3 regions of the Pseudomonas sp. Soil_N_39 genome follow, and region 2 is predicted to be linked to each of the others. Evidence: predicted binding sites of a transcription regulator. Region 2 holds the regulator's gene; each other region holds the start of a gene.
The links. Region 2 encodes sigma-54, which starts transcription at its own class of promoters, with help from an activator protein. Its sites were predicted from a motif close to ANTGGCATNNANNTTGCTNT; they were not measured.
Positions count from the first base shown of each region.

Region 1: AC3A5O_RS14905 (CmpA/NrtA family ABC transporter substrate-binding protein) is a predicted target of sigma-54. The motif match lies at 1,689-1,708, and genes of this name have one in related genera.
Region 3: glnA (type I glutamate--ammonia ligase) is a predicted target of sigma-54. The motif match lies at 3,177-3,196, and genes of this name have one in related genera.

Region 1 is NZ_JBDGLI010000009.1:65,132-72,415, forward strand. Features, by position in the region: gene AC3A5O_RS14900 (ANTAR domain-containing response regulator) at 1-338, opposite strand, end outside; gene AC3A5O_RS14905 (CmpA/NrtA family ABC transporter substrate-binding protein) at 353-1,564, opposite strand; gene AC3A5O_RS14910 (quinone-dependent dihydroorotate dehydrogenase) at 1,797-2,816, shown strand; gene rmf (ribosome modulation factor) at 3,105-3,320, opposite strand; gene rlmKL (bifunctional 23S rRNA (guanine(2069)-N(7))-methyltransferase RlmK/23S rRNA (guanine(2445)-N(2))-methyltransferase RlmL) at 3,852-6,122, shown strand; gene AC3A5O_RS14925 (sensor domain-containing diguanylate cyclase) at 6,264-7,284, shown strand, end outside.
Region 2 is NZ_JBDGLI010000012.1:9,003-16,286, reverse strand. Features, by position in the region: gene AC3A5O_RS18355 (ZIP family metal transporter) at 1-558, shown strand, start outside; gene AC3A5O_RS18350 (HPr family phosphocarrier protein) at 734-1,009, opposite strand; gene rapZ (RNase adapter RapZ) at 1,025-1,882, opposite strand; gene ptsN (PTS IIA-like nitrogen regulatory protein PtsN) at 1,885-2,349, opposite strand; gene hpf (ribosome hibernation-promoting factor, HPF/YfiA family) at 2,362-2,670, opposite strand; gene AC3A5O_RS18330 (RNA polymerase factor sigma-54) at 2,747-4,240, opposite strand; gene lptB (LPS export ABC transporter ATP-binding protein) at 4,405-5,130, opposite strand; gene lptA (lipopolysaccharide transport periplasmic protein LptA) at 5,130-5,678, opposite strand; gene lptC (LPS export ABC transporter periplasmic protein LptC) at 5,665-6,234, opposite strand; gene AC3A5O_RS18310 (KdsC family phosphatase) at 6,242-6,766, opposite strand; gene AC3A5O_RS18305 (KpsF/GutQ family sugar-phosphate isomerase) at 6,767-7,284, opposite strand, start outside.
Region 3 is NZ_JBDGLI010000001.1:372,534-379,817, forward strand. Features, by position in the region: gene typA (translational GTPase TypA) at 1-1,369, opposite strand, end outside; gene thiI (tRNA uracil 4-sulfurtransferase ThiI) at 1,508-2,962, opposite strand; gene glnA (type I glutamate--ammonia ligase) at 3,291-4,697, shown strand; gene AC3A5O_RS01530 (chorismate mutase) at 4,819-5,382, shown strand; gene AC3A5O_RS01535 (DUF4124 domain-containing protein) at 5,837-6,355, shown strand; gene AC3A5O_RS01540 (DUF4124 domain-containing protein) at 6,352-6,972, shown strand; gene glnL (nitrogen regulation protein NR(II)) at 7,226-7,284, shown strand, end outside.

The sequences.
Region 1 (7,284 bases), on a different contig from region 2:
AGGATCGGTTGCAGGCGCGCAGCGTGGATGCCTTCGACGATGTAGGCACTGACGCCCGACTTGATCGCCTGGCGCATCACATTGGGGTCGTGCTCGTCGGTAAACATGACGATCGGTCGTGGCTGGTCGCGGCTGACCAGCACCACTTGTTCCATCACATCGCGTCCGGGTGACTCGGTATCGATCAGGATCACGTCCGGACGCACCGTTTCGACGCGCGCCGGCAGGTCGATGGTCAGGCCGGATTCGTCGATCACTTCGAAGCCGGCCTCAATCAGGGCAGCCTTGAGGCGGCCGACTTTTTTCGCGGTGTCGTTGATCAGCAGGATACGCAGCATGGTCGTGGCTCCTGTCAGCGGCTGGCGAGAAGGGGAGCCGCATCGCTCAAGGCGTGCAGTTTGAAGCTGCGGGCGTACCCGGCCGGGTCCGAGCCGTCCCAGGTGGTGCCGTCGATCAGTTGGCTGCTGCGCATGTCCTGGTCCGGAGACGCGATGTCGAGTGCAGCGCAGGCTTCACGGTACAGCTTGAGCTGCTGGACGTCCCGGGCCACGGCCAGGTAATCCGGGTCTTCACGCAGCAGGCCCCAGCGACGGAACTGGGTCATGAACCACATGCCGTCGGACAGGTACGGCAGGTTCACTTCGCCGCCGCCATGAAAGCGCATCGCGTGGGGATCCTGCCAGCTGTTGCCCAAGCCGTCGGCATAGATCCCCAGCAGGCGCGGCTCGATGCAGTCCAGTGGGGCATCGAGGTATTCCGGTGCACTCAATAGTTGCGCGGTGCTGCGACGGTTTTCGCTGCTTTGTTCGATGAAGCGGCTGGCTTCGAGGATCGCCATCACCAAGGCCCGGGCGGTATTGGGGTATTGCTCGACGAACGCCCGGGTGCAGCCCAGGACTTTTTCCGGGTGGTCGGGCCAGATGGTCTGGGTAGTCGCCAAGGTAAAACCGAGGTTTTGCTTCACCGCGCTGGCGCACCAAGGCTCGCCGACGCAAAACCCATCGATGCGCCCGGCTTGCAGGTGCGCGATCATTTGCGGCGGCGGTACCACCACGCTGTCGACGTCCGACAAGGGGTGGATGCCCTGGGCTGCAAGCCAGTAATAGAGCCACATGGCGTGGGTGCCGGTGGGGAAGGTCTGGGCGAAGGTCAGTTTCGGGCGAGTTTGGTGCACGTGCCGTTCCAGTGCTTCAGGACTGGTCACGCCTTGGGCCTGCAGGCCATGGGACAGGTTGATGCTCTGGCCGTTCTGGTTCAGCCCCATCAGCACGGCCATGTCGGTCGGTGCGACCCCGCCAATGCCCAAGTGCACGGCGTAGACCAGGCCATACAGGCTGTGGGCGGCATCGATTTCACCGCTGACCAGCTTGTCCCGCAGGTTGGCCCAGGACGCCTGGCGCTTGAGGTTCAGGGTCAGGCCGTAGGGCTGGGCGAAGCCCTGGGTGGCGGCCACGACCACCGGGGCGCAGTCGCTCAAGGCCATGAAACCGAGGTTGACCGCGCTCTTTTCCGGGGCATCGCTGCCATTGACCCAGGCCAGGGGGTTGGCTGGAACTTCATTCATCGGTATCACCTTCCGCATAAAAAAGCGCCGTGTCCGGGCTCAGGAGACCGGACGACGACGCCGTTGTCCCTTAAAACAGTGTGGCACTCATTCCGTCGCTGGCATGGGCGCTGATGACCAAAAGGGTGCAAGGCATATGCCAGCGCTATCGTTTTGTGCGGGCGCCTCGCTTGAGCCGCCGTTGCCCGGCTATAATCGCCGCCTCATTTCGTCGCCCGAGTCAAAGCCGCCCATGTACACCCTGGCCCGTGAACTGCTGTTCAAACTCTCCCCGGAAACTTCCCACGACCTGTCCCTGGACTTGATCGGCGCGGGCGGACGCCTCGGCCTCAACGGTTTGCTGTGCAAGGCGCCGGCGAAATTGCCGGTGACGGTCATGGGCCTGGAGTTTCCCAACCCGGTCGGGCTGGCGGCGGGCCTGGACAAGAATGGCGCGGCCATCGACGGCTTCGCCCAGTTGGGTTTCGGTTTCGTGGAAATCGGCACCGTCACCCCGCGCCCGCAGCCGGGCAACCCCAAGCCACGGCTCTTCCGCCTGCCGCAAGCCGAGGCGATCATCAACCGCATGGGCTTCAACAACCTGGGCGTTGATCACCTGCTGGCCCGTGTGGCCGCGGCCAAATACAAGGGCGTGCTCGGCATCAACATCGGCAAGAACTTCGACACGCCGGTGGAGCGCGCCGTCGACGACTACCTGATCTGCCTGGACAAGGTCTACGCCCACGCCAGCTACGTGACCGTCAACGTCAGCTCTCCCAACACCCCGGGGCTGCGCAGCCTGCAATTCGGTGATTCCCTCAAGCAACTGCTGGCCGACCTGGCCCGGCGTCGTGCGGAACTGGCTTTGACCCATGGTCGGCATGTGCCACTGGCGATCAAGATCGCCCCGGACATGACCGACGAAGAGACCAGCCAGGTGGCCCAGGCCCTGATCGAGACGGGCATGGACGCGGTGATCGCCACCAACACGACCCTGGGGCGCGAAGGCGTCGAAGGGCTGGAGCACGGTGACGAGGCGGGCGGTTTGTCTGGCGCGCCCGTGCGTGACAAGAGCACCCACACCGTGAAGGTGCTGGCCGCTGAGTTGGCGGGGCGCTTGCCGATCATCGCGGCGGGCGGGATTACCGAAGGCAGGCATGCCGCCGAGAAGATCACCGCCGGGGCGAGCCTGGTGCAGGTTTACTCGGGCTTCATCTACAAGGGGCCGGCGTTGATTCGTGAGTCGGTGGATGCGATTGCGGCGTTGGGTTGATTCAGGAGTGCTCGGCTCTATTGTGGCGAGCAGGTTTTCTGTGGGAGCAAAGCTTGCTCGCGATAAGGTCGCCTCGGTTCCAGACAGACCGCGTTGTCTTCATCGCGGGCAAGCCTTGCTCCCACAGGGCCTCGCCACAACATGTTGCAACTCAAGTTAATAACCCAGGCATTAAAAAGGGCTCCTCGAAGGAGCCCCCTGGGCCGTAGCCCGCCGCCCGGATGGGACGTGCGTGGTTAAATCGATATGGGTTTCAAATTGTCGAGTTCTTGAGTATTAAGCCCTGTGTCAGCCGACGGCGTGAAGTTCGTTGAGTCTATGGATACCCGCAGTGCCGGTCATACCGTCCCAGTTGTCGCCGCGTCCTTCTCGCCAGCCATTGATCCAGGCTTGACGTACCGACGGTAGAGTAAAGGGGCAAAGCTCACGGGATTTACCACCAACGCCATATTGGTAACCACGTAAAAATGCTCTTTCCAACGGATCACGCTTAAGTCTTCTCATAGGGTGTTGCCCTCACTTGTTGACTGTTACTTAGCGTCGACCTCTATCGAGGCCGGGGCAGAATCATTCTGCCGTTGGTGGCTCGTTGCCGGCGTGACGAGCCGAGGTGTTGACGCCGTTGCGACGTCAACCTGTGTTGAGTTCTAACCAAAGCGTCACAGGGATGGAATGATCGTTTTGTCATAAGCACGTAACAATAAAGATGTTAGGGCGATAAGTAACTTCATGTTCATTGACCGCTTTTGAGCAAGACCCCTGTATGATCGGCCCTGCGCCAAAGGGGACGGCCTTTCCTTGAATGAGAATGTCCCCCTGTTGCACTCAGGTACTATTCGACGAAAGGGTCGAGTTTTCACAATTTGTTGCACAGAATTTTTTACCTGCCTTCGCATCAAAGCTCCTTTAACCTGAGCGGCGAGGGCGGCACGGCACACATTCGTGCCACGCGGGTGCTCTTGAGAAAAGCACCTGACTGAACCCGGCCCGGCAATGCGTTGCCCGGTCCACTTAGCCAAAGGCTCTGGAAACCCCATGTCCGATCGTTTCGAACTCTTCCTCACCTGCCCCAAGGGCCTCGAAGGCCTGCTGATCGAGGAAGCCGTCGGGCTTGGCCTTGAAGAGGCGCGCGAGCACACCTCGGCCGTGCGCGGCATGGCCGACATGGAAACGGCTTATCGCCTGTGCCTGTGGTCGCGCCTGGCCAACCGCGTGTTGCTGGTGCTCAAGCGCTTCCCGATGAAGGATGCCGAAGACCTGTACCACGGTGTGCTGGATGTCGACTGGCAAGACCATATGCTGGCCGATGGCACCTTGGCAGTGGAGTTCAGCGGTCATGGTTCGGGCATCGACAACACCCACTTCGGCGCCTTGAAGGTCAAGGATGCCATCGTCGACAAGCTGCGCACGCCATCGGGCGAGCGGCCGTCCATCGACAAGCTCAATCCGGACCTGCGCATCCACCTGCGCCTGGACCGTGGCGAAGCGATCCTCTCCCTCGACCTTTCCGGCCACAGCCTGCACCAGCGCGGTTATCGCCTGCAGCAAGGCGCCGCGCCGCTGAAGGAAAACCTCGCCGCCGCGATCCTGATCCGCGCCGGTTGGCCGCGCATTGCCGCTGAAGGCGGGGCGCTGGCCGACCCAATGTGCGGTGTCGGCACGTTCCTGGTGGAAGCCGGCATGATCGCCGCCGACATGGCGCCGAACCTGCGTCGCCAGCAGTGGGGCTTCACCGCCTGGCTCGGCCACGTGCCGGCGTTGTGGAAGAAGCTCCACGAAGAGGCCAGCGAACGCGCCGCCGCCGGGCTGGCCAAGCCGCCGTTGTGGATTCGCGGCTACGAAGCCGACCCACGGCTCATCCAACCGGGCCGCAACAACGTCGAGCGGGCGGGCCTGAGCGAGTGGATCAAGATTTATCAGGGCGAAGTTGCCACCTTCGAACCGCGTCCGGATCAGAACCAGAAAGGCCTGGTGATCTGCAACCCGCCGTACGGCGAGCGTCTGGGCGACGAAGCCAGCCTGCTTTATCTCTACCAGAACCTGGGCGAGCGCCTGCGCCAGGCGTGCCTGAACTGGGAGGCGGCGGTGTTTACCGGTGCGCCGGACCTGGGCAAGCGCATGGGGATTCGCAGTCACAAGCAGTATTCGTTCTGGAACGGCGCCTTGCCGTGCAAGTTGTTGCTGATCAAGGTCCTGCCGGACCAGTTCGTCACTGGCGAGCGACGTACTCCGGAGCAACGCCAGGCCGAGCGCGAACAGGCCGCCTATGATCAAGCCCCCGAAGTACCGCAAGAGCGCCAGTACAACAAGAACGGTAACCCGATCAAACCGGCGCCGGCGCCGGCCCCGGTGGTCGAGCAGGCGCGGTTGAGCGAAGGCGGGCAGATGTTCGCCAATCGCCTGCAAAAGAACCTCAAGTTGCTGAGTAAATGGGCCAAGCGTGAAGGTGTGGACTGCTACCGGGTCTACGATGCTGACATGCCGGAATACTCCATGGCCATCGACCTGTACCACGACTGGGTTCACGTCCAGGAATACGTCGCGCCGAAATCCATCGACCCGGAAAAGGCCTCGGCCCGTTTGTTCGACGCCCTGGCGGCGATTCCCCAGGCGCTGAACGTCGACAAGAGCCGGGTGGTGATCAAGCGTCGCGAGCGTCAGAGCGGCACCAAGCAGTACGAGCGCCAGAGCGCCCAGGGCAAGTTCACCGAGGTCAACGAAGGCGGCGTGAAGCTGTTGGTCAACCTCACCGACTACCTGGACACCGGGCTGTTTCTCGATCATCGGCCGATGCGCCTGCGGATCCAGAAAGAGGCAGCCGGCAAGCGGTTCCTCAACCTGTTCTGCTACACGGCGACCGCCAGCGTCCACGCGGCCAAGGGCGGTGCCCGGAGCACCACCAGTGTCGACTTGTCGAAAACCTACCTGGACTGGGCGCGACGCAACTTGTCGCTCAATGGTTTTTCCGACAAGAACCGCCTGGAGCAGGGTGACGTGATGGCATGGCTGGAAGCCAGTCGTGACGAGTACGACCTGATCTTCATCGACCCGCCGACCTTCTCCAACTCCAAGCGCATGGAAGGCGTGTTTGACGTGCAGCGCGATCACGTGCAGTTGCTGGACCTGGCCATGGCGCGCCTGGCCCCGGGCGGTGTGCTGTATTTCTCCAACAACTTCCGCAAGTTCCAACTCGAGGACAACCTCGGCGAGCGCTATGCGGTGGAAGAAATCACCGCCAAGACGATTGATCCGGATTTCGCCCGCAACGGCAAGATCCACCGTGCCTGGAAAATCATGGCGCGTTGACTGGGCCTGATTGGATCCACGAAGCCTTGTAATTCAGGGCTTCTAGCCTCGTTTGGGGCTGGCTAAAGTGATGGCGAATAGCTATAACTTAGGCTGTGTCCAGGGTTGTATCTATGCCTGGTCCCTTTGCGGGTTGTGTTTATGGCATTGCATCAGGTGCGCCCCAGAATCCTGGGCTTTATCAGCGAAGATGTGTCGGCCTGGCTGGTGGCTTCGCTGGTGCTGCTGGCCGGTACCTTCCTGACCGGCGTGTTGAGCTGGGCGATGACGAACCTGTTCAATCAGCAATTGCGCCAGCGCTTCGAGTTGCACGTTGAGGAACGCTTCAGCCGCATCGAGGAACAATTCCAGGACGAGGAGCTACTCCTCGGCAGCCTCGGGCGCTTCTTTGCCAACTCCGAAGACGTTTCCAACCAAGAATTCCGTGGCTACGCCGACGCGCTGTTGCGCCGTACCCGGGCCTTCGTCTGGGCGCCCAGGGTACTTCGCGACGAACGGCAAGCGTTCGAACAGCAGGTGCAGGCCGAAGGAGCCGCTCAATTTGCGATCCGCGAGGCGGATGGCAACGGTGGCCTGCGGCAGGCCGCCGAACGGGACGAGTACGTTCCGGTGCTCTACATCCAGAGCCGGACTCCCTACGGTGCACCGCTGGGCCTGGATCTGCTTTCCGAACCCTTGCGCCGTGCCACCCTCCAGCGGGCTCGCCAGCGCGGCGGGCTGGTGGCCTCGCAACCGCTGGACTTGATGGACGGCGACCCGGTGTCTACCCACGGAATATTGCTGGTCGCGCCAGTCATCAGGGAATCGGCCAATGAACCGTTCGGCTACGTGGTGGCGGCTATCAGTATGTCGCAACTGGTGGGCGACGGACTGCCGGCGTCCAGTCACGACAATCTGTCGATGCGGGTCGTGGACCTGTCTGCCGAAAACGGTGCGCAGACGCTGTTCGAATCCCGCAACCAGCCGGGCCAGAGCGATTTGTCGGCGACCCGCCTGTTACGTCTGGCCGATCACGACTATCGGGTGGAGTTACGGCCCAGCCGGGTATTCCTGTCGACCAATCATTCTTCGGTCACCAGCCTGGTGATACTCGGCGGCTTGCTCAGCCTGCTGCTCAGCGCCTTGCTCTATGTGCTGGTCAGCCAGCGGCAGCGGGCCTTGA
Region 2 (7,284 bases):
GCCGCCAGCGGCCTTATCTGTGTCGGGATTATGTCGGGGGCGTTCGGGCTGTATCTGGTGGACCGCAAGGTCTCGGCCAGCCCCGAAAGGATGGTGGTGGCACCAGGACGTCCGATCATTGCGCCGCGGATCTGGTTGTTCGTGTTTGCCATCATCGCCCACAACATTCCGGAAGGCATGGCGGTGGGCGTATCGGCGGGTGGCGGCATGCCGGATGCCGACAGCCTGGCGATGGGCATCGCTTTGCAGGATGTCCCCGAAGGGTTGGTGATCGCGCTGGTGCTGGCCGCGGCGGGCATGTCGCGGGTCAAGGCGTTCCTGATTGGCGCGGCGTCAGGGCTGGTCGAGCCGGTGTTCGCGCTGTTGTGCGCCTGGTTGGTGAGCCTGGCCGAGATGCTCTTGCCCCTGGGCCTGGCGTTGGCGGCCGGGGCGATGTTGCTGGTGGTGACCCACGAGGTCATTCCCGAATCCCGCCGCAATGGTCACGAGAAACTGGCGAGCCTGGGGTTGTTGGTGGGGTTCTGTCTGATGATGGTGCTGGATACGGCGTTGGGCTGACGGCGAAGGGCGCGAATCCACACCTGTAGTGAGATTTATCTGTGGGAGCAAGGCTTGCCCGCGATGCAGGCGCCGCGATTGTGCAGGTTATCCGCGTTATCGTTCATCGCGAGCAAGCTTTGCTCCCACAAAAAATCCCTTTGCCACAACTGGCTCGACTCGAGTCTTGGGGCCGTTATTCGCCTTCGTCGAAGTATCTGTTGATCAGGTCAACCAGGGCCTCCATCGCTTCCTGCGCTTTCTCCCCTTCAGTGCTCAGGTGAATCTTGGTGCCCTTGCCGGCCGCGAGCATCATCATTGCCATGATGCTTTTACCGTCGACCGTGGACTCTGGCGTACGCCCAACCCTGATCGTGGTATCCGGAAAACTCCCCGCCACACCTACAAATTTTGCCGACGCCCGGGCATGCAAACCCAGCTTGTTGATGATTTCAATTTCCTGAGCAGGCATCGCGATGTGAATCCTTTAGCTGAGGTCGCGGTGGCGAACCTGGACATTCTTCAGGGATTGTTGCAGGAGCTGACCCAGGCGTTCGGTCAGGTAGACGGAGCGGTGATGACCGCCGGTACAGCCGATGGCGATCGTGACATAGGCGCGGTTGCTCGCGGCAAAGCGGGGGAGCCATTTGAGCAGGTAGCTGGAGATGTCCTGGTACATTTCCTCGACATCCGGCTGTGCGGCCAGGTAGTCGATCACCGGTTGATCAAGCCCGGACTGCTCACGCAATTCCGGTTTCCAATACGGGTTGGGCAGGCAACGCACATCGAACACCAGGTCGGCGTCTACCGGCATGCCACGCTTGAAGCCGAACGATTCCACCAGGAACGCCGTGCCCGGCTCCGGTTGGTTCAGCAGGCGCAGCTTGATCGTGTCACGCAACTGGTACAGGTTCAGGTGCGTGGTGTTGACCTTCAGGTCCGCCAGGTCGGCGATCGGCCCCAACAGCTGGCTTTCATCCTCGATGGCTTCGGCCAGGGAGCGGTTGGCGTTGCTCAGGGGGTGACGCCGACGGGTTTCGGAAAAACGCTTGAGCAGCGTCTCCTCATCGGCATCCAGGTACAGCACGTCGCACTGGATATGCCGGCTGCGCACTTCTTCGAGCAGTTCAGGAAAACGCGACAGGTGGCTCGGCAGGTTGCGCGCATCGATGGACACCGCCACCAGCGGCTGCGCCAGCTCGGTGTGGATCAGGGCACGTTCGGCCAGTTCCGGCAGCAGGCCGGCGGGCAGGTTGTCGATGCAATAGTAGCCGCTGTCCTCAAGCACGTTGAGGGCCGTGCTTTTACCGGAGCCGGAGCGGCCACTGACGATGATCATGCGCATGTTTAATGACCGTTCTGCTCGTCCAGGACCACCTGGTACAAAGCTTCGTTACTCGGCGCGCTGCGCAGTTTTTCGCGCACTTCCTTGCGGTCCAGCATGCTGGCTATCTGGCGCAGCAGCTCAAGATGCGCATCGGTCGCCGCTTCCGGAACCAGCAATACAAACAGCAGGTCGACCGGAGCGCCGTCGATGGCGTCGAAATCTATGGGGGTATCAAGGTGCAACAACGCGCTGATCGGCGCGGCACAACCCTTGAGACGGCAGTGAGGAATGGCGATGCCGTTGCCAAAACCGGTGGAACCGAGTTTTTCACGGGCAACCAGGGCCTCGAAGACGTCTTGCATTCCCAGATCCGGCACCTCGCGGTGGATCAGGTTGGCAATTTGTTCGAGGGCTTTCTTTTTACTGCCGCCCGGCGCGTTCACTTGGGAACGGCCGGGGGTCAGGATGGTTTCTAGTCGGATCATGGATTGGGGGGGTTAACGACCGGTCGCGCCCTGGAGGAGGCTCTGGGTCTTTTCCTTATGCTTTTTGAGTTGGCGATCCAGCTTGTCGGTCAGCAGGTCAATCGCGGCATACATGTCTGTGTGCTCTGCGTTGGCAACCACTTCTCCGCCGGGGATATGCAGCGTGGCTTCGATTTTCTGCAGCAGCTTCTCGACGTTCATCGTGACTTGCACGTTGGTGATCTTGTCGAAATGCCTCTCCAATCGGTCGAGTTTTTCGCCGATGTAGGTGCGCAGGGGTTCGGTCACTTCCAGTTGGTGTCCACTGATGTTGACTTGCATACAGCTTCTCCTTCGTTGCCAGTGCATAAAGCGGCAGGCAGAAATGCCTGCCACTGGAACGCTGTGGCGTGGCCTGTTACATCAGCCGCTTGCGTTCGCTCGAAGGCGCGATCCCGAGGGATTCGCGGTACTTGGCGACGGTACGGCGGGCCACCTGAATGCCTTGTGCCTCCAGTAAACCAGCGATCTTGCTGTCACTCAACGGCTTTTTCTGATTTTCCGCGGCCACCAGTTTTTTGATGATCGCGCGGATGGCCGTGGACGAGCATTCGCCGCCTTCGGAGGTGCTGACATGGCTGGAGAAAAAGTATTTCAATTCATAGATGCCCCGGGGGGTATGCATGAATTTCTGGGTGGTCACCCGGGAAATCGTCGATTCGTGCATGCCCACCGCTTCGGCAATGTCATGCAGGACCAATGGTTTCATCGCTTCATCGCCGTACTCCAGGAAGCCTCGCTGGTGCTCGACGATCTGGGTGGCTACTTTCATCAGGGTTTCGTTGCGGCTTTGCAGGCTCTTGATGAACCAGCGGGCTTCCTGCAACTGGTTGCGCATGAAGGTGTTATCGGCGCTGGTGTCGGCGCGCTTGACGAAACCGGCGTACTGGGCATTGACCCGCAGCTTGGGCACCGACTCCTGGTTGAGCTCCACCAGCCAGCGATCGTTGTGCTTGCGCACGATCACGTCGGGGACCACGTACTCAGGCTCGGTGGATTCGATCTGCGAGCCGGGGCGGGGGTTGAGGCTCTGCACCAGCTCGATGACCTGGCGCAGTTCATCTTCCTTGAGCTTCATGCGACGCATCAATTGGCTGTAGTCGCGACCGCCCAGCAGGTCGATGTAATCGGTGACCAGTCGCTTGGCTTCGGCCAGCCATGGCGTCTTGGCGGATAACTGGCGCAATTGCAGCAACAGGCACTCGCCCAGGTTGCGGGCGCCGATGCCGGCCGGTTCGAATTGCTGGATGCGATGGAGAACGGCTTCGATCTCGTCCAGCTCGATGTCGAGCTCGGGGTCGAAGGCTTCGAGGATTTCCTCGAGGGTCTCGTCCAGGTAGCCCTGGTTGTTGATGCAATCGATCAGCGTCACGGCGATCAGGCGATCGGTGTCGGACATCGGCGCCAGGTTCAGTTGCCACAACAGGTGGCTTTGCAGGCTCTCACCGGCAGAGGTGCGGGTGGTGAAGTCCCACTCGTCGTCATCGCTGCTGGGCAGGCTGCTGGCGCTGGTCTGGTAGACATCTTCCCAGGCCGTGTCCACGGGCAGCTCGTTGGGAATGCGTTCGTTCCATTCGCCATCCTCGAGGTTGTCCACCGTCGGGGCGGCTTCCTGGTAGGACGGTTCCGGGATCTCGGTGTTGGGCTTCTGCTCGACGTTGTCGGCCAGCGGGTCTGTGTTATCGAAGTCGTCGCCTTCTTCCTGGCGTTCGAGCATCGGATTGGACTCCAGGGCCTCCTGGATTTCCTGTTGCAGGTCCAGGGTCGACAATTGGAGCAGGCGGATGGCCTGTTGCAGCTGCGGTGTCATCGTCAGCTGCTGGCCCATTCTCAAGACTAGCGATGGTTTCATGGCAGGGGCTTAACACCTTATTCGCCGGCGCACATGCGCCATCCACTACAGGGCGCCGGAGCGCCAAACTTAAGCAAATTATATGCCTGAAACTGAAGTGTTTGCCTAGAGCGTCGCCATAATAAAATTAAACGACGCCCGGGCAATTCGCCAGACACGTGTGCTTACAGGCGGAACTCATGGCCCAGGTACACTTCCTTGACCAGGTCATTGGCCAGGATCGCGGCGGAGTCACCTTCGGCGATCAATTGGCCGTCATTGACAATGTAGGCGGTTTCGCAGATGTCCAGGGTCTCGCGCACGTTGTGGTCGGTGATCAGCACACCGATACCCTTGGCCTTGAGGTGATGGATGATCTGCTTGATGTCGCCCACCGAAATCGGGTCCACGCCGGCGAACGGTTCGTCGAGCAGGATGAACTTCGGTGCGGTGGCCAGGGCGCGGGCGATTTCCACACGACGCCGTTCACCACCCGACAGGCTCATGCCTAGGTTGTCGCGAATGTGGCTGATGTGGAATTCCTGTAGCAGGCTTTCCAGTTCCTGGCGACGGCCGGCCTTGTCGAGTTCCTTGCGGGTCTCGAGGATCGCCATGATGTTGTCGGCTACCGACAGTTTGCGGAAGATCGACGCTTCTTGCGGCAAATAGCCGATACCCGCCTTCGCCCGGCCGTGCATCGGCTGGTGGCTGACATCCAGGTCGTCGATCAACACGCGCCCCTGATCGGCCTGGACCAGGCCGACGATCATGTAGAAGCAAGTGGTCTTGCCCGCGCCGTTAGGGCCGAGCAGGCCAACGATCTGGCCGCTGTCGATGGACAGGCTGACATCACGCACGACTTGACGGCTCTTGTAGCTCTTGGCCAAGTGCTGAGCTTTCAGAGTTGCCATTACTGGGCCTTCTGCTCGTCGGTTTTCTTTTTCGGCTGGATCACCATGTCGATGCGCGGACGCGACTCGGTCACCTTGCTACCGGTGGCGCGACCGGCACTGGCCAGCTTCTTGACCGTGTCGTAGACGATTTTCTCGCCCTGGGTAACGTTGTTGTCCTTGTCGACGACCTTGGCGCGGTCGATCAGGACCACGCGATCCTGGGAGGCGTGGTACTGGATGGTCACCCCGTAGCCCTGGACGGGCTTAGTGTCGCCCACGGTTTGCATCTGCTCGAAATAGGCCAGGTTGCCCACCGAGGTCACCACATCGATATCGCCAGCCGGGGTGCGGGTGATGGTCACGGTGTTGCCGGTGACCTTCATCGAGCCCTGGGTGATGATCACGTCACCTTTATAGGTGGCGACGCCATTCTTGTCGTCGAGTTGGGCGTCGTCGGCCTGGATGCGGATAGGCTGGTCGCGGTCGTTGGGAAGAGCCCAGGCGCTCGCGCTTCCCAGTGCTGCGCCCAGACTGAGCAAAATAGGGAGGGTTTTAGCGAGCTTCATACTGTCCTCTTACGTTCGATAGCAGGTGTATCCTGCTTTCCTTCAAATACGCTTTCATTCCCGTGCCGGTCGATACACCCCCGGCGCCGTCGATTCTAACGGGTTGCTCGGTCTGCGCATATTCTTGCTGTGGGAATACGGTCATGCGTGTGCTGGTGATGATGGTCGTGCGGTTTTTCTCGTCGGTTCGGGCAACGCGTACCGAGTCGATCAGTTCCACTTCGGTGCCGCCGGAATTGACTTCGGCGTGCTCGCTCTGCACATGCCACGGGAATTCGGTGCCGCGGAACATGTTCAGGTCCGGTTTGGTGACCAGCGTAATGTCAGTGGCCTTTACGTGGTCGACCTTGTCGGACGTCATCTCATATTGCACTTTGCCGTCGGGCAGGTACTGCAGGGTATGGGTGTTGGTCGCGTACCAGTCGATCCGCTCCTCGACCTGGGGTGTAGTTTGGTCGAGAAACCGTTCGGGGCTGATGTTCCAATAGCCCACCGCGGCGAAAATCGCCGCGATACAGGCAAACACCACAATGGTGCGAATCTTTTTGCTCAGCATAAATGGCTCACAGGTACGCGGCGTTGGCCGCTTCGAGGCGGCCCTGGGCGCGCAGGATCAGTTCACAGAACTCGCGGGCCGCACCTTCGCCGCCTCGCGCCGTGGTGACGCCGTGGGCGTGCTCGCGGACGAAGCTGGCCGCATTGGCGACCGCCATGCCCAGGCCGACCCGGCGAATTACCGGCAGGTCCGGCAGGTCGTCACCGAGGTAGGCCACCTGTTCATAGCTTAGGTTGAGTTGACCCAGAAGCTCGTCCAGCACCACCAGTTTGTCCTCGCGCCCTTGGTAAAGGTGCGGGATGCCGAGGTTCTTCGCGCGCCGCTCGACCACCGGGGTCTTTCGGCCGCTGATGATAGCGGTCTGTACGCCGGCGGCCATCAGCATCTTGATGCCCTGGCCATCGAGGGTGTTGAAGGTCTTGAATTCGCTACCGTCTTCGAGGAAGTACAGGCGACCGTCAGTCAGCACGCCGTCCACATCGAACACGGCCAGCTTGATGGCTTTGCCCCGTTGCAACAGGTCTGTGTTCATTTACATGACTCCCGCACGCAGCAAATCGTGCATGTTCAGGGCGCCCACCGGACGGTCGTCGTCGTCGACGACCACCAGGGCGCTGATCTTGTGGTCTTCCATGATTTTCAGGGCCTCGGCGGCGAGCATCTCGGCGCGGGCAGTCTTGCCGTGAGGCGTCATGACTTGCTCGATGGTCGCGCTATGAATGTCGATGGTGCGGTCCAGGGTGCGGCGCAGGTCGCCGTCGGTAAAGATCCCGGCGAGCTTGCCGTCGGTCTCCAGGACTACGGTCATGCCCAGTCCCTTGCGGGTCATTTCCATCAACGCGTCCTTGAGCAGCGTGCCGCGCAGTACCTGTGGCAATTCCTGGCCGGCGTGCATCACGTTTTCGACTTTCAGCAACAGGCGACGGCCAAGGGCGCCACCGGGGTGGGAAAAGGCGAAATCTTCGGCGGTGAAACCCCGGGCTTCCAGCAGCGCCACGGCCAGTGCATCGCCCATGACCAGCGCCGCGGTGGTGGAGGAGGTCGGCGCCA
Region 3 (7,284 bases), on a different contig from region 2:
TCAGGAACTCGTTACGGAAACCGATCAGGCCACGGGCCGGGATGTTGTACTCAAGGCGCACACGGCCCTTGCCATCCGGAACCATGTTGGTCAGGTCGCCTTTACGCAGGCCCATTTGCTCCATGATCGCGCCCTGGGATTCTTCCGGCAGGTCGATGGTCACGTTTTCGTACGGTTCGTGCTTGACGCCATCCACCATGCGGATGATCACTTCAGGACGACCTACGCCCATTTCGAAGCCTTCGCGACGCATGGTTTCGATCAGTACCGAGAGGTGCAGCTCACCACGGCCGGAAACCTTGAACTTGTCGGCCGAGTCGCCTTCTTCAACGCGCAGGGCAACGTTGTAGAGCAGCTCTTTGTCCAGGCGTTCCTTGATGTTACGGCTGGTCACGAACTTGCCTTCTTTACCGCAGAATGGCGAGTCGTTGACCTGGAAGGTCATGGAAACGGTTGGCTCGTCGACGGTCAACGGCTTCATCGCTTCGACGTTCAGTGGGTCGCACAGGGTGTCGGAGATGAACAGTTGCTCGAAGCCGCTGATGCAGACGATGTCGCCGGCCGCTGCTTCTTCAACGTCGATGCGGTGCAGGCCGTGGTGACCCATCAGCTTGAGGATACGACCGTTGCGCTTCTTGCCGTCGGCGTCGATGGCGACCACCGGGGTGTTCGGCTTGATGCGACCACGGGCGATACGACCAACGCCGATCACACCCAGGAAGCTGTTGTAGTCCAGTGCCGAGATCTGCATCTGGAACGGACCGTCACGGTCGACTTTCGGCGCCGGTACGTCGTCGACGATCGACTGGTACAGCGGAGTCATGTCTTCAGCCATGGCGGTGTGGTCCAGACCGGCAATACCGTTCAGGGCCGAGGCGTAGACGACTTTGAAGTCCAGCTGTTCTTCGGTGGCACCCAGGTTGTCGAACAGGTCGAAGATCTGGTCCAGAACCCAATCCGGACGCGCGCCTGGACGGTCAACCTTGTTGATGACCACGATCGGACGCAGGCCGGCTTCGAAAGCCTTCTTGGTCACGAAACGGGTTTGCGGCATAGGGCCGTCTTGAGCGTCAACCAGCAGCAGCACGGAGTCGACCATCGACATCACGCGCTCTACTTCACCACCGAAGTCGGCGTGGCCCGGGGTGTCCACGATGTTGATGTGGTAGCCGTTCCAGTTGATGGCGGTGTTTTTCGCCAGGATGGTAATACCGCGCTCTTTTTCCTGGTCGTTGGAGTCCATCACGCGCTCGTCGTTGAGCTCGTTGCGCTCCAGGGTGCCGGATTGACGCAAGAGTTTGTCTACCAGGGTGGTCTTACCATGGTCAACGTGAGCAATGATGGCGATGTTGCGTAGATTTTCGATCACTTGTGTATCTCGATCAGAGGATTCGGTGTGCTGACAGGTCGTGGCAGCGATTTACGTTGAGTCCGACAAAGCCGTTACAGCCTGTCGGCGGCGTCGGGGGGCCGGTGACGCAGGCCACAGGCAAACAGCCCCGGGCACTTAGCTCGGTCGATAAACGCGCACATTGGCATGCCCCTCACTGAGCAAATGGTGGGCATGCAGGCGACTCATCACGCCTTTGTCGCAATACAGCAGGTACTGGCGAGTAGGGTCCAGTTCCTTGAAACGCGCGTTCACTGCATAGAACGGCATCGTTTGTACCTCGATGCCGGCGATACTCAGCGGGTCGTCTTCAGCGTCGTCCGGGTGACGGATGTCGATGATGATCTGACCGGCCAGCGCTTCGCCGACTTCTTCAATTTGTATGTCCTGGCCCAATTCATCGATAACCCGATCGATTGGCACCAGCCTGGCGTTTTCGAGCGCTCGCTCGAGCACCGCCATGTCGAATTCTTTCTCTTCGTGCTCCACCCGCCCGCGCTTGGCCGCCGTCTTCGGATTGACCGAGATGACGCCGCAGTACTCCGGCATGTGCCGGGCAAACTCGGCGGTGCCGATTTCGTTGGCCTGGTCGATGATGTCCTGCTTGTGGCTGGCGATCAGTGGACGCAAGACCAGCTTCTCGGTCACGCAGTCGATCACCGACAGATTCGGCAACGTCTGGCTCGACACCTGGGAGATCGCCTCGCCGGTCACCAGCGCATCGATTTGCAGGCGGTCGGCAATTCGTGAAGCGGCGCGCAACATCATACGCTTCAAAATGACGCCCATATGACTGTTATCGACTTTGCCGAGAATCTCGCCCAGGACTTCCTCGAACGGCACACTCACAAATAACACGCGTTGGGAGCTGCCGTACTTCTTCCAGATGAAGTGCGCCACTTCCATCACGCCCAATTCATGGGCACGTCCGCCGAGGTTGAAGAAGCAGAAATGGCTCATCAACCCGCGACGCATGATCTGGTAGGCGGCCACCGTGGAGTCGAAGCCACCGGACATCAGCACCAGGGTCTGCTCCAGCGAACCCAGCGGATAACCGCCGATGCTGTTGTGCTGGCTGTGGATCACGAACAACCGCTGGTCGCGAATTTCGATGCGCACTTCGATTTCCGGGTCTTTCAACGAAATACCGGCCGCGCCGCATTGCCGACGCAACTGGCTGCCGACGTATTTCTCCACGTCCATCGAGCTGAACGGGTGTTTGCCGGCACGCTTGCAACGCACCGAAAAAATCTTGCCAGCCAGCGCGTCACCATAATGGAGCATGCACTTGGCCAGGATGTCGTCGAAATCCCCCAGCGGGTATTCATCGACTTGCAAAAAATGCGCGATGCCCGGCATGCAGCTCAGGCGCTCGGTCATTTCCTTGAGGAGCTTGGGTTCGCTGACACGGGTTTCCAGTTCGAGGTTGTCCCACACGCCATTCACCACCACGGCCGGGTCCAGGTCTCGGAGCACGGCACGGATGTTCTTGGCCAACTGGCGGATGAAACGCATCCGTACCGGGCGGCTCTTGATGGTGATCTCGGGGAAGACTTTTACGATTAGTTTCATGAAAACAGCGCGCGAACGGCCAGCCGAAAAAGGGGGGCGCGGATTATAGCGGAAATTGCTCAAGGTTTAACCAGTTTATGTGCAGATGGTTTTAGATGCACCAAAACAGGTCATTATCGATTGGCGGCGCTACATTGCAGTGCGTTATTGTCTGACAATCTTTGATTTACGCCATTAAAAGCCTGGATTTGGTGCAAAAAACCCATGCTGGGGCACTGGCATGCAATTTGCTCCCTTGTGAGGCAGGTTGCCTTGGCAGAGTATTCGCGCCGGCATCACCCATATCTAAGGGCACTCCACTACCCGCCCGAAGCCACCCGGAGGACATATGTCGAAGTCGGTTCAACTCATCAAAGATCATGACGTCAAGTGGATTGATCTGCGCTTCACTGACACCAAAGGTACTCAACATCACGTGACCATGCCGGCCCGTGATGCGCTGGACGACGAATTCTTTGAAATCGGGAAAATGTTCGACGGCTCCTCCATCTCCGGCTGGAAAGGCATCGAAGCCTCCGACATGATCCTGATGCCGGACGACGAAACCGCCGTCCTGGACCCGTTCACCGAAGAGCCGACCCTGATCCTGGTCTGCGACATCATCGAACCTTCGACCATGCAAGGCTATGACCGCGACCCACGCGCCATCGCCCACCGCGCCGAGGAATACCTGAAGTCCACCGGCATCGGCGACACCGCTTTCTTCGGTCCTGAGCCTGAGTTCTTCATCTTCGACTCGGTCAAATTCAAGTCCGACATCTCCGGCTCCATGTTCAAGATCTTCTCCGAACAAGGTTCGTGGATGTCCGACCAGGACGTGGAAGGCGGCAACAAAGGCCACCGTCCAGGCATCAAAGGCGGTTACTTCCCGGTCCCACCGTTCGACTTCGACCACGAAATCCGTACCTCCATGTGCAACGCACTGGAAGAAATGGGCCAGACCGTCGAAGTTCACCACCACGAAGTGGCGACTGCCGGCCAGAACGAAATCGGCGTGAAATTCAACACGCTGGTCAAGAAGGCTGACGAAGTACAGACCCTCAAGTACTGCGTACACAACGTTGCCGACGCCTACGGCCGCACCGCGACCTTCATGCCGAAGCCTCTGTACGGCGACAACGGTTCGGGCATGCACGTTCACATGTCGATCTCCAAGGACGGCAAGAACACCTTCGCAGGCGAAGGCTATGCCGGTCTGTCGGACACCGCCCTGTACTTCATCGGCGGTATCATCAAGCACGGTAAGGCCCTGAACGGCTTCACCAACCCGTCGACCAACTCCTACAAGCGTCTGGTTCCAGGCTTCGAAGCTCCGGTCATGCTGGCCTACTCGGCTCGCAACCGTTCCGCCTCGATCCGTATTCCTTACGTGAACAGCCCTAAGGCTCGCCGTATCGAAGCACGCTTCCCGGATCCGGCGGCCAACCCGTACCTGGCCTTCGCTGCACTGATGATGGCCGGTCTGGACGGTATCCAGAACAAGATCCACCCTGGCGATGCCGCTGACAAAAACCTGTATGACCTGCCGCCTGAAGAGGCCAAGGAAATCCCACAGGTGTGTGGCAGCCTGAAAGAAGCCCTGGAAGAGCTGGACAAGGGCCGTGCGTTCCTGACCAAGGGCGGCGTATTCAGCGATGACTTCATCGACGCTTACATCGCACTGAAAAGCGAAGAAGAAATCAAGGTTCGCACCTTCGTACACCCACTGGAATACGAGCTGTACTACAGCTGCTAATCCAGTAAGCGCCGCCACGCACGGCGTGAAATAAAGAAAGGCCTCCTTCGGGAGGCCTTTTTCATGGGCGCCGGTTACGTGCATGATGCCCCATCGCTCCCCATAGAAGACGAGACTGCCCATGACTTTGCGCTTCAAGCTCTGCCTTGCCCTGTCTGCCGCACTGCTGGCTACCACCGCCGAAGCTGCCTCGACTCACGCTCCTGAGGCCCTGATCCCGCTGCTTAACGCCATTGGCGAACGCCTGGCCATCGCCGATCAAGTAGCGCTGAGCAAATGGGACAGTGGCAAACCCGTAGAGGACCGTCAGCGCGAGCGTGAAGTCATTGCCGCCGCCGTCGCCCAGGCACCGGTCTACAAGCTGAGTAGCGAAACCGTGGAAGCGTTTTTCGCCGCCCAGATAGAAGCCAACAAAATGGTGCAATACATCAACTTGTCCGACTGGGCTCTGGACGGCAAGGCCCCGGACCTTCCGCGCCCGGACCTGGTGGGGCAGATCCGCCCGCAGCTCGACCGCCTGCAAAAACGCCTGCTGCAACAATTGGCCGACTTCGCCCCCTACCGCACCGACCCGCAGTGCCCGCAATGGCTGGCCCGAGCCACCCACCACAACAAACAGCACCCGGTGCACCGGCTTGCCCTGATCCGGGCAACCGGAGAGCTGTGCATTTCAAAAAAAGCTTAAGACAGCCCCTTCCCCTGTGGGAGCGAGCTTGCTCGCGATGAGGCCAGCACATTCAGCACCTCAGTGACTGACACACCGCCATCGCGAGCAAGCTCGCTCCCACAGGGATCCAGCGTCGGGCATAAAGGCTGTGAACACCACAGATCCAATGTGGGAGCGAGCTTGCTCGCGATGAGGCCAGCACATTCAGCACCTCAGTGACTGACACACTGCCATCGCGAGCAAGCTCGCTCCCACAGGGATCCAGCGTCGGCCATAAAGGCTATGAACACCACAGATCCAATGTGGGAGCGAGCTTGCTCGGGATGGGACCAGCACATTCAGCACCTCAGTGACTGACACACCGCCATCGCGAGCAAGCGCGCTCCCACAGGGGATTGGGGGCGACAACTTGGGCCATCCGCGCCGCCTAGCCTATGCTGCACCCATCACTTTTCGCTTTCGGTCGATTTTCATGGGTCGTGGTTTTTCAATCATCCTGTTGTTGCTACTGGCTCTGCCCGCCGCCGCGCAGATCTACAAGTACACCGACGCCGAGGGCAACACCGCCTACAGCAACCAACCGCCCCAAGGCGTCCCGGCCCAGACGGTAGAGTTGCCGCCGCTCAACAGCATCGAGCGCCAATCCCCGGCCAGCCCGAGCACACCTACGCCCTCCGCCAACAGCGAAGAACCGCGCGATGCCTACGAAATCCTGGAACTGACCGACATCCCCACCGACGAGGCCCTGCGCGCCAACAACGGCACCTTCACCGTTAGCGTGCACGCTCAACCGCGCCTGCGCAGTCCGCATCTGTTCCGGTTGCTGCTGGACGGGCAGCCCTACGGCCAGCCGAGCAACGTACCGCGCCTGCAATTGGTGAATATCGATCGGGGCGAGCACAGCCTGGCGGTTCAAGTTGTCGACGGCGACAACCTCGTGCAGCAAAGCGAAACCGTCACCTTCACCGTACAACGGGTGCACCAACCATGATCCGTGGGTGGCTTGCGCTGGGCCTGGCGCTGACGGCGCTGCCCGGGATGGCGCAGGTCTATACCTACATCGATGCCCAGGGCAATCGCGTGTTCACCGATCAGCCGCGCCCCGGCAACGCAAAGAAAGTCCAACTGCCACCCGGCAACCGGATGCCGGCGCCCACGGGTACAACCTCGGCACCCGCGGCCCAAGCCCAGCCCGAGCCGCTGTTTCATTACGAAATGCTCAGGCTGTTGATTCCCGAGCCGGACGCAACGATACGCAGCACCGCAGGCGAACTGATCGTCAGTGTCACCAGCGAACCCGGCCTGAAAAAAGGCCACCGCTACCGCCTGTTGCTCGACGGCAAGCCAACGGGCGCACCGGGGCCGAGCCCGGTGTTTGCCTTGAGCAACATTGATCGAGGCACCCATCATCTGGCGGTCGAAATCCTCGACGAGCAGGACCGTATCGTCGAACGCACCGCCAACCAGCCCTTCCACATGCAGCGCATGTCCCTGGCGCAGAAGCGCCGCGTCAAGCCCTGTGCCACGGCCGATTACGGTCAGCGCCCCGAGTGCCCCCTCGCCGAAAAGCCTGAAGAAGAAAAAAGCAGCATCTTGCCGTTCTTCTAACGCCGGCCAAGCTTGCGCACTATATTGGTGCAATAGCTTGCACGCTTCCCAGACCCAACACCCATTTTGGTTCGAAAGTACCCGAAAAAGCTGGCAGAACGCCACGCAGCCGACCGAAAAACACCCTTTTGAGGCTCTAAACGCTTCTTTTCGGAGCCTTGGTTTGGTTTTTGCATTTTCCTAGCAACAGCGCATCAATCGCGCGCGCAATTTGGGACCGGTCCCGAATTGCTACGCTCCAAAAGAGGTCCTGATGACCATTAGCGACGCACTACACCGCTTGCTGCTCGACAACCTCACCACCGCGACCCT